One region of the Actinoallomurus sp. NPDC052274 genome, then DNA from elsewhere that is predicted to be linked to it. Evidence: riboswitches for the same ligand, from Rfam matches in the RefSeq annotation. Region 1 holds a riboswitch; the other holds the start of a gene.
What was found. A riboswitch is a leader RNA that binds a small molecule or an ion and turns the genes downstream of it on or off. The one in region 1 is predicted to bind ZMP and ZTP.
Positions count from the first base shown of each region.

Region 2: linked by a shared signal. The riboswitch ahead of AB0K82_RS43855 (bifunctional 5,10-methylenetetrahydrofolate dehydrogenase/5,10-methenyltetrahydrofolate cyclohydrolase) and the one ahead of glyA (serine hydroxymethyltransferase) in region 1 are both predicted to bind ZMP and ZTP.

Region 1 is NZ_JBFAUT010000034.1:28,239-36,943, forward strand. It holds gene whiA (DNA-binding protein WhiA) at 1-212, shown strand, start outside; gene gap (type I glyceraldehyde-3-phosphate dehydrogenase) at 777-1,781, shown strand; gene AB0K82_RS26425 (phosphoglycerate kinase) at 1,901-3,091, shown strand; gene tpiA (triose-phosphate isomerase) at 3,088-3,894, shown strand; gene secG (preprotein translocase subunit SecG) at 4,024-4,266, shown strand; gene AB0K82_RS26440 (RNA polymerase-binding protein RbpA) at 4,341-4,712, shown strand; ZMP/ZTP riboswitch at 4,814-4,897, shown strand; gene glyA (serine hydroxymethyltransferase) at 4,923-6,188, shown strand; gene AB0K82_RS26450 (GNAT family N-acetyltransferase) at 6,342-7,409, shown strand; gene AB0K82_RS26455 (ATP-dependent Clp protease proteolytic subunit) at 7,453-8,136, shown strand; partial or broken gene AB0K82_RS26460 (sugar phosphate isomerase/epimerase family protein) at 8,231-8,705, opposite strand, start outside.
Region 2 is NZ_JBFAUT010000114.1:2,812-11,516, reverse strand. It holds gene AB0K82_RS43885 (PucR family transcriptional regulator ligand-binding domain-containing protein) at 1-978, shown strand, start outside; gene AB0K82_RS43880 (solute carrier family 23 protein) at 1,079-2,485, shown strand; gene AB0K82_RS43875 (NUDIX domain-containing protein) at 2,640-3,038, shown strand; gene AB0K82_RS43870 (sulfite exporter TauE/SafE family protein) at 3,132-3,872, opposite strand; gene AB0K82_RS43865 (GNAT family N-acetyltransferase) at 3,973-4,446, opposite strand; gene AB0K82_RS43860 (HD domain-containing protein) at 4,487-5,134, opposite strand; ZMP/ZTP riboswitch at 5,205-5,286, shown strand; gene AB0K82_RS43855 (bifunctional 5,10-methylenetetrahydrofolate dehydrogenase/5,10-methenyltetrahydrofolate cyclohydrolase) at 5,311-6,180, shown strand; gene AB0K82_RS43850 (substrate-binding domain-containing protein) at 6,931-7,911, shown strand; gene AB0K82_RS43845 (galactitol-1-phosphate 5-dehydrogenase) at 7,942-8,705, shown strand, end outside.

The DNA of each region.
Region 1 (8,705 bases):
CGCCCGAGCACCTCGTGGCCGCCGGCCGGCTGCGGCTGGAGCACAAGCAGGCGTCGCTGGAGGAGCTCGGACAGCTCGCCGACCCGCCGTTGACCAAGGACGCCATCGCCGGCCGGATCCGGCGCCTGCTGGCCATGGCCGACAAGCGCGCCATGGACCAGGGCATCGCGGGCACCGAGGCGAACGTCACCGCCGACATGCTCGCGCCCTGATCGGCCGGGCGTATCCCCGCAGCTCACTGACGGGCCCGTGGACGCCCTGAACGGTCGCGCGGACGGTGCCCGCACCTCGCCGACGGGCCGTGCGCGCCCTGATCCGGCGGATCAGCCGATCACGGTGATAGCGCCGAACCCGATGACCACCCCCCGCCGTCTCGACGCCCGCGCGGGCCGGCTCGCGTCCGCCGGCCCCGGCGGATGGCCCACGCCGGGTCGGGGCGATGGTCGTACCGGCGAGGTACCGCGGTGACGGGCGATCTTCGGTGCCGTCGCCGCCCTCGTCGGCGGCGGTCTGGAGTGATGCGAATCACTCGGGGGCATATGGGGTGATCTGTATCGATTTGGTCTAGACCATTAGGTCTAGACCAATTACGCTGGGCATGGTCCGCCGCCCGCCATTCGGATGTTGGCTCCCGGCAGGGCGGCGGACCGGTCGTTCCGGCCCGGTGGTTACAGTCACGTCACGACGGGTTCGGTAGGGTCGACCACGAGAGCACACGTCAGGTTCACAGGCCCCTGGGTGCCTCCGGGGGCGCGAAGCATGAGGAGATCGGTGCCGTGACCATCCGGGTTGGCGTTAACGGCTTCGGCCGCATCGGCCGCAACTTCTGGCGAGCGCTGAACGCCGCCGGTGGCGATGTCGAGATCGTGGCGGTCAACGACCTCACCGACAACGCCACGCTCGCCCACCTGCTGAAGTACGACAGCATTCTCGGCCGGCTGCCCGAAGAGGTGAAGGCCGGCGCGGACGAGATCACCGTGGGCGGCAAGTCCATCAAGGCCTTCGCCGAGCGTGACCCGGCCAAGCTGCCCTGGGGCGACCTGGGCGTCGACATCGTCATCGAGTCGACCGGCCTGTTCACCGACGCCAACAAGGCGAAGGTCCACGTCGAGAACGGCGCGAAGAAGGTCATCATCTCCGCGCCGGCCAAGAACGAGGACGTCACGATCGTGATGGGCGTGAACGACGACGCCTACGACCCGGCGCTCCACACGGTCATCTCGAACGCGTCCTGCACCACCAACTGCCTGGGCCCGATGGCCAAGGTCATCCACGACACGTTCGGCATCGAGCGCGGTCTGATGACCACGATCCACGCCTACACCCAGGACCAGAACCTCCAGGACGGCCCGCACAAGGACCTGCGCCGCGCCCGCGCCGCCGCCTTGAACATCGTCCCGACCAGCACCGGCGCCGCCAAGGCCATCGGCCTCGTGCTGCCGCAGCTCAAGGGCAAGCTCGACGGCTACGCGCTGCGTGTTCCGGTGCCGACCGGCTCGGCCACCGACCTCACCGTCACGGTGGGCCGCGAGACCAGCGTCGAGGAGGTCAACGCGGCGCTGCGCGACGCGGCCGAGGGCCCGCTGCGCGGGATCCTCACCTACACCGAGGACCCGATCGTCTCCAGCGACATCGTCACCGACCCGGCGTCCTGCATCTTCGACTCCGGGCTCACCAAGGTGATCGGCGACCAGGTCAAGGTCGTCGGCTGGTACGACAACGAGTGGGGCTACTCCAACCGCCTCGTCGACATCACCAAGCTGGTGGGCTCCCGTCTCTGAGCCGAGAGCGGCGGGCGTGAGCGCGCCGTGAGCCGGTGACGGCGAACCCACGAACGAGCGCAGCAGGTCCCGGACCTGCTGCGCTCGTTCCGACACGACCAGGAGTGCGATCAATGAGCATGTCCACGATCGACGATCTCGGCGACGTGCGCGGTAAGCGGGTGCTGGTCCGTTCGGACCTCAACGTTCCGCTGCAGGACGGCGTGATCGGGGATGACGGCCGGATCCGGGCCAGCGTCCCGACCATCAACAAGCTCGCCGACAAGGGCGCGCGCGTCATCGTCTGCGCCCACCTCGGCCGCCCCAAGGGGCAGGTGAAGCCGGAGTTCTCGCTGGCGCCCGTCGCCGAGCGGCTCGGGGAGCTGCTGGGCCGTGAGGTCCGCTTCGCCACCGACACCGTCGGCGACTCCGCGCGGGCCACGGTCGACGCGCTCCAGGACGGCGAGGTCGCCCTCCTGGAGAACCTCCGCTTCGCGGCCGGCGAGACCAGCAAGGACGACGCCGAGCGCGGCGAGTTCGCCGACCGCCTGGCCGCGCTCGCCGAGCTGTACGTCGGTGACGGCTTCGGCGCCGTGCACCGCAAGCACGCCAGCGTCTACGACGTGCCGCAGCGGCTCCCGCACGCGGCCGGCGGCCTCATCGCCGCCGAGGTCGACGTGCTCCACCGCCTCACCGGCGACCCCGCCCGGCCGTACGTCGTCGTCCTGGGCGGCGCGAAGGTCTCCGACAAGCTCGGCGTCATCGCCAACCTCCTCGGCAAGGTCGACCGCCTGATCATCGGCGGCGGCATGGCGTACACCTTCCTGAAGGCCCAGGGCCACGAGGTCGGCAGGTCGCTGCTGCAGGAGGACCAGCTCGACCAGGTCCGCGGGTTCATCGAGGAGGCGGCCAAGCGCGACGTCGACCTCGTCCTGCCGGTCGACGTGCTGGCGGCCACCGAGTTCGCCCCCGACGCGGAGCACGAGGCCGTCGACGCCACCGCCATCCCGGCCGACCGCGAGGGTCTGGACATCGGCCCGCGCACCCGTGAGCTGTTCGCGAGCAAGCTCGCCGACGCGGCCACCGTCTTCTGGAACGGCCCGATGGGCGTGTTCGAGTTCGACGCCTTCGCCGGCGGCACCCGCGCGGTGGCCGAGGCACTCATCGCCTCGGACGCGTTCACCGTGGTCGGCGGCGGCGACTCGGCCGCGGCCGTGCGCAAGCTCGGCCTCCCCGAGGACGGCTTCTCCCACATCTCGACCGGTGGCGGCGCGAGCCTCGAGTACCTCGAGGGCAAGACGCTGCCCGGCCTGTCCGTCCTGGAGGACTGATCGTGGCATCGAAACCCGCTCCGCAGCAGCGGAAGCCGCTCATCGCCGGCAACTGGAAGATGAACCTCACCCACTTCGAGGGCATCGCGCACGTCCAGAAGGTCGCCTTCGGCCTCAAGGACGCCGACTACGAGGCGGTGGACGTCGCGATGCTGCCGCCGTTCACCTTCATCCGCAGCATCCAGATGCTCGTGGACGCCGACAAGCTCAAGCTCGTGTACGGCGCGCAGGACATCTCGCCGCACGAGAAGGGCGCCTACACCGGCGAGATCTCCGCCGCGATGCTCGCCAAGCTCGGCTGCACGTACGTCCTGGCCGGGCACTCCGAGCGCCGCCAGTACCACCACGAGGACGACACGCTCGTCAACGCCAAGGTGAAGGCGGCCCTCAAGGAGGACCTGACGCCGATCCTGTGCGTCGGCGAGGGTCTGGAGGTCCGCAAGGCCGGCGAGCACCTGTCCCACACGCTCGCCCAGGTCGAGGGCGGTCTGCAGAAGGTTCCGGCCGACCAGGCGCAGCGCATCGTGATCGCGTACGAGCCGGTGTGGGCGATCGGCACCGGCGAGGTCGCCACCCCGGAAGACGCGCAGGAGGTCTGCGGCGCGATCCGCACGCGGCTGGCCGAGCTGTACAGTGGAGACCTCGCCGATCAGGTCCGCGTCCTCTACGGGGGCTCCGTCAAGGGCGGCAACATCGCCGGCATCATGGCGAAGCCGGACATCGACGGAGCGCTCGTCGGTGGAGCGAGCCTGGACGCGGGGGAGTTCGTCAAGATCTGCAGGTATCGCGAGCTACCCGTGTGATCTTGCGCATCAGACTGCGCGTTTCTGCTGAACCACGCGGTGGAACGTCGTACCCTCGGTAGCGGATGACCTGAATACGCGAACATTCCCCGCGAGCAGCGGGGTGAATCACGAAAGCGCTGAACTGCTGTGATCATCACAATCTCCATCGTGCTCATCATCACGAGCGCGCTGATGGTGCTGCTCGTCCTCCTGCACAAGGGGAAGGGCGGTGGGCTGTCGGACCTGTTCGGCGGCGGCATCAGCTCGTCACTCGGCGGGTCGTCCGTGGTCGAGCGGAATCTCGACCGGTTCACGATCGGCGCGGGCGTGATCTGGTTCGCGTCGATCATCGCGCTGGGTCTGCTGCTCAAGCACGGCCATCACGGCTGAGTACGAGCAGAACCCGCAGTGTGTTGACGGCCGCCGCTTCGCGCAGCGGCGGCAAAGGAAGCGAGGAGTAGTCCGTGGGTAGTGGCAACGCTATTCGGGGTAGCCGAGTCGGTGCTGGCCCGATGGGAGAGGCCGAGCGTGGCGAGGCGGCCCCGCGCGTCTGGGTGAGCTTCTACTGCGCGAACCGGCACGAGTCCCGGCCGAGTTTCGCGACCGACGTCGCGGTTCCCGACCAGTGGGACTGTCCTCGGTGCGGGTTCCCCGCCGGTAAGGACCCCGAGAACCCGCCGGCGCCGCCGCGCAATGAGCCCTACAAGACGCATCTCGCCTACGTGAAGGAGCGGCGCAGCGACGCCGACGGCGAGGCCATCCTCGAGGAGGCGCTGGCCAAGCTGCGCGCCGAGCGCGCCGCCATCCACGCGGCGATGCAGCGCGCTCGCAACTAGCTCCGCGTATCGCAGCACCGATCGGCCCGGTCCCGCCTCGGCGGAACCGGGCCGATCGCATCCCGCGTGGAATCCCGATCGGCGGGGGAGCCGTCCGTTAGGATGTGATCCGCGACTGGCGCATGAGGTGGAGTTCACCACCGGGGAGCGATAGAGATCTGGCACCGCGCGCCTGGGTGCTGGGAGCCGAGCCTCTACCTGGAGGGCCCCATGCATCAGCCGCCCCTGTCCCACCTCGCCGCCGCCGATCCCGACCTGGCCGGGCTGATCGAGGCCGAGGCGCGCCGGCAGCACGACAAGATCCGTCTCATCGCCTCGGAGAACTACGTCTCGCCCGCCGTGCTGGAGGCGACCGGCTCCGTCCTCACCAACAAGTACTCCGAGGGCTATCCCGGCAAGCGCTACTACGAGGGTCAGCAGGTCGTCGACCCCATCGAGGAACTGGCCAAGGCGCGTGCCCGCGAGCTGTTCGGCACCGCCCACGCCAACGTCCAGCCGTACTCCGGCTCGCCCGCCAACCTGGCCGTCCACCTGGCGTTCCTGAACCCGGGGGACACGTTCCTGTCGCTGGAACTCGCCCACGGCGGCCACCTCACCCACGGGTCGCCCGTGTCGATCACCGGCAAGTGGCTGCGGCCGGTGCACTACGGCGTGGGCCGCGAGACCGGCCGGATCGACCTGGACGAGGTACGCGACCTCGCCCGTGCGGAACGCCCGAAGGTCATCCTCTGCGGCGGCACCGCGATCCCGCGGACGATCGACTTCCCGGCGTTCGCCGAGATCGCCCGCGAGGTGGGCGCCGTCCTCGTCGCGGACATCGCGCACATCGCCGGGCTCGTCGCGGGCGGCGCGCACCCGTCGCCGGTCGGGCACGCCGACGTCATCACCACGACGACGCACAAGACCCTGCGCGGCCCGCGCGGTGCCATGATCCTGACGACCGAGGAGCACGCCACCGCGATCGACAAGGCGGTCTTCCCCGGTCTGCAGGGCGGCCCGCACAACCACACGACCGCCGCGATCGCGGTGGCGCTGAAAGAGGCCGCCCAGGAGGACTTCAAGGCGTACTCCCGCCAGATCGTCGCGAACGCCCGGGCGCTGGCCGCCGCGCTGAACGAGCGCGGGTTCGACCTGGTCTCCGGTGGAACCGACAACCACCTCATCCTGATCGACCTCACGAACAAGGAGATCGGCGGCAAGCCGGCGGCCAAGGCGCTCGACCGCGCGGGCATCGAGCTGAACTTCAACACGGTGCCCTTCGACCCGCGCAAGCCGTGGAACCCGTCGGGCATCCGGCTCGGCACCGCCGCGATCACGACCCGCGGCCTCACCGAGGAGCACATGCCGTTCGTCGCGGCGTCGATCGACCAGGCCGTCACGGCCGCCGACGACGAGGCGGCCCTCGACAAGGTCGCCGCGGAGATCCGTGAGCTGCTCGGGGGCTTCCCCATGCCCGGCTGGGCCGCGACGCCCTGACCCACGACCGACGGGAAGAATCCGGTGACCCACGGGGCGCCGGATTCTTCCTTTTCGCCCCGAAGATGCGCTGATCCGGCTGAAACGGCCGTGTAGCAACCGCGTAACAGTCGTGCGGGAGGCTTGCCGCGTTCAGTCGCTTAAGGGGATGATATGCCGCTGCTCCGCGTACGCACCGAGATCGACGACCGGCCGGGTCGGCTCGCCGTCCTGACCGCCGCGCTGGCGGCGCAGGGCGCGAACATCCTCGACCTGTCCGTCCAGGTCGACGCGGACGGCGTGGTGGACGAGTTCGTCGTGGACGTGCCCACCGGACTCACCGCGGCGGCGCTCACCGAGGCCGTCACGGTGGCATCGGGTCGCCGGACCAGCGTCGTTCCGGCGACCCCGCAGGAACTGATCGACGAGCCCAGCCGCGCGCTCTCCCTTGCCGTACGCCTGCGGTCCAACCCGCGCGCCCTGCCGGAGATCCTCGCCGAACTGCTGCGCGCCGACAGCGCGGAGTGGACCGCCGGGCCCGCCGCGCTCGATGACGACCCGGATCCGACGACGCTCACCGTCTCCGCCGGGCACCTTCACGGGGTGCTCCTGCGCCGCGAGGGCCTGCCGTTCACGCTCACCGAGATCGCCCGCGCCAACGCCCTGGTCCGTTCGCTGCTGCCCGCCCAGGGCTCCGCCCCGACCCGGCGGCGGCTGGTCCTCGGGGACGGCACCGAGATCACCGTACGGCCGCTGACGCCGCTCGACGCGCAGGCGGTACGGCACCTGCACGCCCGCTGTTCGGCGGACAGTCGGCGGCGCCGCTACTTCGGCGCGCGGCACGACATCCCCGAGCGGCTCCTGCGGGTCTTCTGCGACCGGGCGCACGGTCTCACCCTGGCCGCCGAAGGACCCGACGGGTCGATCCTCGCGCTGGCCCACCTCATGTACACGCTGGACCCGGGCGTCGGCGAACTGGCGTTCCTCGTCGAGGACGGCTGGCAGGGCAGGGGCATCGGGGCCGCCCTGGCCCGTCACCTGGTCGCCGTGGCGCACGAGCAGGGGCTGGCCGAGGTCCGCGCCACGATGCTCGCGGACAACACCCGCGTGCGCGCCCTGCTCGGCGGCCTCGGCGGCCGGTTCCGCCCGTCCGACGACCCGCGGTTGCTCGAGGCGCGGATCGCCCTCGGCCCCGACCGTACGGACGACCCGCGGCCGGTCCGGGTCCGATCGGCGCGGTGACGCGGCGGCTATCGTCGTAGGGAGCCCGCGGAGGAGGTCCCCGATGACGATGCCGCCGTTCCCGCCGGAGTTCCCCGGTGATCCGGCCCGGCCGGCACGCCCGTCCTGGCCGGACCGGCCGCCGTCCCCACCAGCGCCGCCGTCCCAGCCGGGGCTGCCGTCCTGGCCGGGGTCGCCGTCCTCGCCGTCCTCGTCGGACGAGGCCGACCCCCTCGGCGACCGGCTGCTCGAGCATCGGATCATCCTGGCCAACGGCCGGCTCGACGGCACCCGCGCCGCCGAGCTGTGCGGGAGACTCGTTACGCTCGACGCGGCGGGAGAGGAGCCGGTCCGGCTCCACCTGTGGACGCCGGACGGTGAGATCGAGGCGGCCTTCGCCGTCGCGGACACCATCGGCGTCATCTCCTGCCCGGTGCACGTGCTCGTCGCGGGGCAGACCGGCGGGCCGGCCCTCGCCGTGCTCGCCGCGGCCCGGCGACGCGAGATGACACCGCACGCGACGCTGCGGCTGACCGAGCCGTCGGCGGGCTTCCACGGGGACGCCACGGACGTCGCGGCCCGGGAGGAGGCGCACCGGCGGCAGGTCGACGCATTCTACGTCCGGCTCGCCGAGACGACCGGCCGCGCGGTCGAGGAGATCCGCGAGGACGCCCGGCGGGATCGTCTCCTGACCGCCGACGAGGCGGTCGCCTACGGCCTCGTCGAGGCCGTGGCCGCCCGGCCCTAGCCCGTCCGTCCCGTAGAGCCCGCCCGGTCTCGGTCCGCCGCGCCCTGGTCCGCCTCGCGCCCGCGCGTCCTCGCGGCTCTCCTCGCCGGACGGCTCAGTCCCCGGAGCCGAAGGCCGCGTCGAAGGACGCGGCCGGCGGCTCGATGGCGGCCAGCCGGCGGACGAAGGCCAGGGCGTCCGGCGCGCCCATCAGCCGGTCCATGCCGGCGTCCTCCCACTCGATGGAGATCGGCCCGTCGTACCCGATCGCGTTGAGCGCCCGGAAACAGTCCTCCCACGGCACGTCGCCGCGGCCGGTCGAGATGAAGTCCCAGCCACGGCGCAGGTCGGCCCACGGCAGGTGGGACGACAGGCGGCCGCGCCGGCCGTCTCCGGTGCGCACCTTGGCGTCCTTGCAGTCGACATGGCGGATCCGGTCGGCGAACTCGAACAGGAAGCCGACCGGATCCAGCTCCTGCCAGACGAAGTGCGACGGGTCCCAGTTCAGCCCGAACGCCGGCCGGTGACCGATCGCCTCCAACGCCCGTACCGTGGTCCAGTAGTCGTAGGCGATCTCGCTCGGGTGCACC
Region 2 (8,705 bases), on a different contig from region 1:
TCCGCCGGGCCGGTCACGTACGACGAGGACTCCGGAACCGGGCCGGGCGGGCCGATCGTGGTGCCCGTCGTCGCGGGCGGGTTCACCTACGGGCGGATGGCGGTGGCCGGGGTCGCGGCGGCCGACGTCGGGATCCTCGAACGCGTGGCCACCGTCGTCGCCCTCGTCATCACCAAGCAGCAGGCCGTGTCGGCCGTGGAGAGCAAGTACCGCGCCGACTTCCTGCGCGACGTCCTCACCGGCCGGTCCGGCGCCGACGAGCACCTCATCGCGCACAGCGCGAGCTTCGGCTGGGACCTCGGCCGGCCCGCCACCGTGGTCGTCGCCGCCCTCGACCGTGGACCGGCGCGCGGTCCCGAGGAGCGCGTCCTCCAGGACCGGCTCGTGGCCGCGTGGACCTCGGCGGTCCGGCGCCGGGACCGCAACGCCGCGGTGGCCGGATTCTCGGGCGAGGTCGTCGCGGTCGTCGCCGCCGACGCCTGCGACGTGCCGGCGCTGGCCAAGGACGCCGCCGCCGTGTTCGCCGACCAGGACCGGACGTTCTCCACCGGGGTGAGCCGGGTGGCGCAGCAGCCCGGCGACCTGCCGTCCGCGTACGACCAGGCGGTCCGGGCGGTACGCGTCGGGCGGCAGATGAACGGCGACGGAGCGGTCGTGCACTTCGACGAGCTCGGCGTCTTCCGGCTGCTCAGCCTGGTCGAGGACACCGCCGAACTGCACGCCTTCGTCCGGGAGACCCTCGGCGAGCTCGCCGGCGACCAGGACCCCGAGGCCGTCGACCTGCGGCGCACCCTGCAGGTGCTGCTGGAGACCAACCTCAACGTCGCGGAGACCGCCCGGCGGCTGCACTTCCACTACAACACGCTCCGTTACCGCATCGGTAAACTGGAGCGCCTGCTGGGCCCGTTCACCGACGACGCCCATCTCCGCCTCAACCTCACGCTCGCGCTGAATGTGCTGCGCATGCGGGGAATCTGAGGCCCGACCGCCCGCGCGCGGGCCGGGCAGGCACCGGCTCCACGAGCGCGGGCGGGCCGCTACGCCATGCCCGCGCGGCGACACCCCCCGGGAGGACCCCATGGCGATCGGCTGGAAACTGCACGGCGACGGGCGCACACCCGCGCAGGGCGAGGTCGTCGGACCGGACGAGCGGCTGTCCTGGGGCCGCACCGTCGGAATCGGCGCCCAGCACGTCGTCGCCATGTTCGGCGCGACGTTCGTGTTCCCCGTCGTGATGGGGCTGGACCCGAACCTCGCGATCATGATGTCCGGGATCGCGACCATCCTGTTCCTGCTGGTCTCCGCCGGAAAGGTGCCGAGCTACCTCGGCAGCAGCGCCTCCTTCGTCGGCGCCGTCGCGTCCATCCGCGCGGCCGGCGGGAGCACCGCCCAGGTGACCGGCGCGATCCTCGTCGCCGGTGCGGCACTCGCCGTCGTCGGCCTGGTCATCCACGTCCTCGGCGCCCAGGTCATCCACCGGATCTTCCCGCCCGTGGTCACCGGTGCGGTCGTCATGCTGATCGGCTTCAACCTCGCCCCGGTCGTCGCCGACGTCTACTGGCCGCAGGACCAGTGGGTCGCGCTCGCCACCCTGGCCGTCGTCGTCCTGTGCGCCGTCGTGCTGCGCGGCTTCTGGTCCCGGATCGCGGTCCTCATCGGCCTGGTCTTCGGCTTCGTGCTGTCGTGGGTCCTCGACAAGACGGCGGGCCGGATCACCGCCCCCGACGGCAGCGGCAAGGTCATCACCCACTTCCGCGTCGACCTGAGCGGCGTCAAGACGGCGGACTGGTTCGGCCTCCCGCACTTCCACGCCCCCGATTTCAAGACCTCGGCCATCCTCGTCGCGCTGCCCCCGGTGATCGCCCTGATCGCGGAGAACACCGGCCACGTCAAGGCCGTCGCCGCGATGACCGGCGCCGACCTCGACCCGTACCTCGGCCGCGCCATCGCCGCGGACGGCGCCACCACCGTGCTGGCGACCGCCGTCGGCGGCGCGCCGACCACGACGTACGCCGAGAACATCGGCGTCATGGCCGCCACGCGGATCTACTCGACCGCCGCCTACTACGTCGCCGCGATCGTCGCGGTCCTGGTCGGCCTGTGCCCGAAGTTCGGCGCGCTGGTGGCCGCCACCCCCGGCGGCGTGCTCGGCGGCATCACGGTCGTGCTGTACGGCATGATCGGCCTGCTCGGGGCGAAGATCTGGATCGAGAACCGCGTCGACTTCGGCGACCCGGTCAACCTCGTCCCCGTCGCCGCGGGCCTCATCCTGGCCATCGGCAACGTGACCCTGAAGATCACGAGCGACTTCCCGCTGCAGGGCATCGCGCTCGGCACCGTCGCCGTCCTGCTCGGATACCACGTCCTCAACGCCGTCCAGCGCACCCCGCGCGACACCGGCGCGGGCGTCATCGCGCCCGGCGAGCGCGACGTCGTCCCCGGCGCCCCGGAGCGCCGCCCGGAGATCGACGAAGACCCACGGTGATCCGGTAAGAGCCTGCTGGCTGGTCGGGCGGCCCCGGGCCGCCCGGCCTCGCCCGGTTCGCCGCGGCGGCCCGCGACGACCGCCTCCGAACGGCCCGTTCCACGCTCGGTAGGGTCGGGCGGGTCAGAGTCGTCCGGGGATCGGAGCAGGTGAGATGTCGGTCATCGACAAGGTGGCGTGGATCAGGGTCGAGGATGGCAGGGTCCTCAGCACGCGTTCGCGTGGCAAGGACGCCTACTACTTTCCCGGCGGCAAGCGGGAGGCGGGGGAGAGCGACACACAGACCCTGACCCGCGAGGTCCGGGAGGAGCTCACCGTCTCGATCGTCCCCGAGACGGTGGCGCACCTGGGCACGTACGAGGCGCAGGCGCACGGCCATCCGGACGGCGTGACGGTGCGGATGACCTGCTACACCGGCGACTACCGCGGCACCCTCGGGCCCAGTAGCGAGATCGAGGAGGTCGTCTGGCTCTCCTACGCCGACCGTGACCGGGTGTCCCCGGTCGATCAGCTCATCTTCGACGACCTGCGAGCGTCCGGCCATCTGCGCTGAGCGCCTGCGCTACCGCCGCCCGCCCTTCAGGGGTGCCGGGCCGCTCGCCCGCCGCGGGGATCGTTGTGCGGCGACGGCGCGCCGGCCGGCCGATCACGCGCCGGTGAGCTCCCACAGGCCCTTGGTCAGGGTCGTGAGGCCGCCGGCGAGCGCGAGCAGCAGCACGAGCCGCCGCGCCCTGGATTCCGGTATCCGGTCCGCGAGGGCCTTCCCCGCGACGGCACCGCCCGCGATCCCGGCCGTGGCCAGCAGCCAGGCAGGGCCGGTGAGCCAGGGCGCGCCCTTGACCAGGAGGGACAGGGCGTTGACGGCGACGCCGTAGAACTGCGCGTTCGGCACGAACTCCCGCACCGGCCAGTCGGCGTTGACCGCGTACAGCGACACCGCCGGTCCGCCGACACCGGCCGACGAGTTCATGAAACCGCTCGCGGCACCGGCGGCGAACGCCCCGGAGGTTCCCCGCAGGACGGGCAGCCGAGCGCCGTACGCCACGAGCAGCACCGCCGCGCTCACCAGCGCGCCCATCCCGGCGAGCAGCACGTCCTGCGGCAACCGGTCGGCGACCCACGCCCCGGCGGGCACGGTGCAGGCGGCGGCGGCCACCAACGGCACCATCGCCCGCAGCCGGACCCGCCGCCAGCCGCCGGCAAGCCCGATCACGCTGATGGCACCGGCCGCGGCGTTCGACAGCAGGACGCCCTGGGCGGGACCGAGGAGCAGCACGAGCGCGGGCGCCGCGACGAGCGCGAAACCGATGCCCGCGAGCCGCTGCACGGACGCGCCCGCCAGCACGACCCCGCCCAGGACCAGGTCGGCCGTCCATCCATGAGACACGTCGTCTCCCTTTCCCGGCGGCAGTGGGCCGTCCGGGTTCGCTCACTGGCATTCACTGCGCTGTAGGGGCGGCGATCGCCAGGGATCAAGGTCCGTGGGCTCAGTGGCCGAGGTGCTTCTCGAACCAGTGGTCGGCGTACGGGCCGTGGTTGTACGGCTCGATCTCCTGGTATCCCCGGGCGGCGTACAGGGCGCGGGCCTCGACCAGGTCGCGGCGGGTGTCGAGGCGCATCACGCGCGCGCCGAGCCGGAGCGCCGCCTCCTCGGCCGCCGCCAGCAGCGCGCGGCCGCCGCCCGTGCGCCGCGCCGCCGGGATGACGTACAGCCGGGTCAGTTCCGCGATGCCGGGGGAGACCAGCCGCAGGCCGACGCAGCCGGACGGCACCCCGGCGTACCGCCCCACCAGGAAGCAGGCGAGGTCGTCGCTGGGGTCCTCGGCCATCGCGGCGTCGACTTCGGCCTCGGTGGCCGGCCTGCCGTAGTAGCGCGAGGCGACGTCGGTGAAATAGGTCCGCAGCAGTCCCGCCGTCTCGACCGGTTCGGGGCCGATCGCCCAGGTCCCTTCAGTGATCACCGGCACACCGTACTGAGCGGCGGCGAAGGACCGGACCCCATTATTCGGGCCAGGGCGACTCCAGGATGGTCGTCACGAAGTCGCCGCGGGTGAAACCCGGCACGTAGTGGGCCAGGACGTCGGCCTTGACGTTGCCGAAGGTCGTCTCGGGCCTCGGCGCGACGCCCTCGGTGAAGGCCCGCAGGATGCGGCGCTTGAAATCCGGCCTCGGGTGCAGCGCGACGACCGCCGCCCGGTCCGCGTCGCTGATGGAGTCGTAGCCGATGCCCAGCACGTCGTACTCGACGCCGGCGGTGACCAGGGCGACCTCCGGCTCCAGGTACTCGGGGACGCCGGGCGTGGTGTGCAGGGCGATGGCCGTCCAGACCCGCCGGACGCTGTCCTCGGGCACACCATGTCGCTGCAGGAAACGACGGGCCTCGTCGGCGCCGTCCACCTCGAACCGCCGGCCGCTCCCGCGGTGCGCCTCGCCCAGGCCCACGTCGTGGAACATCGCACCGATGTAGAGCAGCTCCGGGTCCCAGCTCAGGCCGCGCGCCCGGCCCTGGAGACTGCCGAACCAGTACACCCGCCGCGAATGGTGGTAGATCAGTTCGTCCGTGATGTCGCGGATCAACTCGGTGGCCTCGGCGGCCAGCTTCGTGTCCGGCACGGTGACACCGGCCGCCGGCCGTTCGGAGATCGTCATCGAACACCCCCCGGGAACGCGAGTCCTGCCCCAGAGAGTGTTCCCGGTGCGAGCGGAGTCACTAGAGTGGATCGCGGGCCGTGACTGGCGCTGAGGTGGAGCACCACCGGGGAGCGGCCCGCTCGATCGTGCCGTGCGCCTGGGCCGCCCTCATGCAGACCGTTCAGGAGCAGCCCGTGACCCAGACGCACACCGCCCGTCTCATGGACGGCGCGGGCCCGGCCCGCCGCATCGTCGAGCGCAGCGCCGCCAGGGCCGCGCGGATCACCCGGGAGACCGGCACGCCGCCGTGCCTGGCGACCGTGCTGGTCGGCGACGACCCCGCGTCCGTGACCTACGTCCGCATGAAGCGCGCCCGCTGCGAGAACGCCGGCATCGCCTCGCGGCACGTGGGACTGCCGGCCACCACCACGACGGCGGAGCTGGTCGACGCCGTCACCGCCCTGTCGCAGGACCCCGGCGTGCACGGCATCCTGCTCCAGCATCCGGTCGGACCGCACATCGACGAGCGCGCCGCGTTCGAGGCCATCGCCCCGGGAAAGGACGTCGACGGGCTCACGCTGCACTCGTTCGGCGCGATGAGCTTCGGGCTGCCGGGCTTCGCGTCCTGTACCCCCGGCGGCATCATGCGGCTGCTGGAGGAGTACGACGTCGAGCTCACGGGCCGGCACGCCGTCGTGGTCGGCCGGAGCGCCATCCTCGGCAGGCCGGTGGGGATGATGCTGCTGGCCGGCGACGCCACGGTCACGTACTGCCACTCGCGCACGGCCGACCTGGCGTCGATCGTGCGGCAGGCCGACATCCTGGTCGCCGCCGTCGGCCGGCCGCGGTTCATCCGCGGCGAGGACGTCAAGTCCGGCGCCGTCGTGATCGACGCCGGCTACAACCCCGGCAACGTCGGAGACGTGGACTTCGAGACCGCCCTCACCCGCGCGAGCCTCATCACGCCGGTCCCCGGCGGCGTCGGCCCCATGACCATCGCCGTCCTGCTCGAACAGACCGTGGACGCGGCGGCCCGCCAACTGGGCCTGGAATTCGACGAATAAGCCGGGTGGATTCACCCGGCGCGGCTCTGTCATGTCCCGGTGTTCGGTGCGTTCGGCATGGTCTTGCCGTCCATTATTTGGGTCCGCACCATATTGGTGCGACCCGGCCGCGATCTTCGGCGCTCTTCCTGAGATGGGCTGTGTGCAATTCCGGGAGGAATGCGATCAGACGCTCGAGGTGGCGCGTGCTCCGGCATGGTTCGCGTAGGCGCGGACCCGGCTGAGGCGGCGGCGCCTGCGGCCGATCGCTCATGCTGGGACAAGATCCGAGGTGGCGGTTCGGCGCGCTCTTCAAGAGCGCGCCGATACCTTTTTTGGTCCATTCATCCGAAATGTAAAGGCCTGAGGCGAGGTGCGAGTCCGACGGCCGTGCCGGTGCGATCAGGACCTTTTACCCCTCCGGGCCGGTAATGGCGCAGGGGGCGCGTCGTGATTCCTGGTGTCCGTTGCGTTCTATGCGCAGCGGACGCCGGTGACCATGCCGCGGCCACAGGGGCGGTGACGCGCGGCCGGAGTTCCGCGGAGCGGGGCGGGCCGGGGTGGACGCTCGTGGGCCACGGTCGCGGTCGCCCGCTCGATCGGGCGCCGCATCGGAGTGGTGGATCCGCAGGTCAGGTGCGAGGTTCGCGGTCCTCGGCGGCCGAGTGACGGAGTGACCGCGCTCACATGAGCAAAGTATTACGCACATGTTGCGCCCTTGTGAACGCCGCGCCTACCGTCTGGTGCCCAGAAACGGACCCGGAGGGCAGAATGCGAAAGATCTCCCTTGTTGGGGCGGTTGCGGCGGTCGCCGTGGCCGCGACGGCGTGTTCGGTGTCGACGCAGCCGGGCGGTACCTCGGCCGCGGACACCAAGAAGAGCGGCCAGTTGGTAATCGGCTTCAGCGAGGTCACCCAGCAGTCCCCCTTCTACGTGCAGCTCAAGAACGGCGCCCAGCAGGCCGCGGCCAAGGCCGGGGCGAAGCTGCTCTTCGCCGACGCGAACGGCGACGTCACCAAGCAGAACAACGACATCCAGGATCTGATCACCCGCGGCGTGAACGTCCTGCTGGTGAACCCGGTCGATCCGAAGGGTGTCGCCCCCGGCCTCGCCGCGGCGAAGGCGGCGAACATCCCGGTCATCACCGTAGACCGCCCGGTTCCCTCCGGCGCCCTCTCCCACGTCGGCCGGGACAACGTGAAGATGGGCCAGATCGTGGGCGAGCGGGTCGCCAAGGCGCTCGGGCCCGCGGGCGGCAAGGTCATCGAGATCCAGGGCGACGCCGGTGGCGCGGTGGCCCGGGACCGCCGGGACGGCTTCCACAAGGGCGTGGCGTCCAACCCGAAGATCAAGATCGTCGAGGGGCCGTACTGCGACTACATCAGGTCCAAGGCGGTCACCGCGATGCAGGACCTCCTGCAGGCGAACCCCGACGTGAAGGCCGTGTACGCCCACAACGACGACATGGCGCTCGGGGTCCTGCAGGTGCTGCGCGAGAACAAGCGCACCGACGTCAAGGTCGCCGGGGTCGACGGGCTGATGGAGGCGGTCAAGCAGATCCCGAACGGGCAGTACGTCGCCACCGCGCTCAACGACCCGATCCATGAGGGTGAGCTGGCCGTGCAGACCGCGGCGAAGGCGCACGACGGCGGGCAGGCGCCCTCCTACGTCGACGCCGGCACGGCCCTCGTCGATCCGTCGAACGCCGCCGGACTGGCCGGCGACACCGTCTTCGCCCGGTCCTCCTCGTGACCCGGGACAGATCCACAGAAAGGAACGTTCGTGCCTGAGACCATGCGTGCGGCCGTCCTCCACGCGCCCGGCGACATCCGCGTCGAGGAGGTGCCCAGGCCGGAGCCGGGGCCGGGGGAGGCGCTGGTCAAGGTGGCGGCCTGCGGGGTGTGCGGTTCCGACATCGCCCGCATGCTGAGCGCCGGCGCCCACCGGATGCCGATCATCTGCGGGCACGAGTTCGCCGGCGTCGTCGTCGCGACCGGTCCCGGCGTGGACGGGGTGGCCGAGGGCGACCTGGTGTCCGTGCCTCCGCTGATCCCCTGCTTCGCCTGCGACCCCTGCCGGCAGGGGAAGTTCAGCCTCTGCGCGGACTATGACTACTTCGGCAGCAGGCGGGACGGCGCGTACGCGGAGTACGTCACGGTGCCGTCGTCGAACCTCTTCCGCGTCGACGGCCGGGTGGCCCCGGAGGCGGCCGCGATGATCGACCCGGCCGCCATCGCCCTGCACGCGATCTGGCGGACCCGGCTCGGCATCGGCCAGCGGGTCGCCGTGATCGGCGCCGGCCCGATCGGCCTGTTCGCGGTGCAGTGGGCGCGGCTGGCGGGCGCCTCCGAGGTGCTGGCGGTCGACGTGAACGACCAGAAGGTCGCGATGGCGCGAGAGGCCGGGGCGAGCCAGACCGCGACCGGCGCGGAGGAGGCGCGTGACCTCGCGGGCGACGGCTACCACGTCGTCATCGAATCGGCCGGCAACCCGGCCACCGTGGACCTGGCGGCCGCGCTCTGCGCCCGGCACGGTGAGGCGGCCTT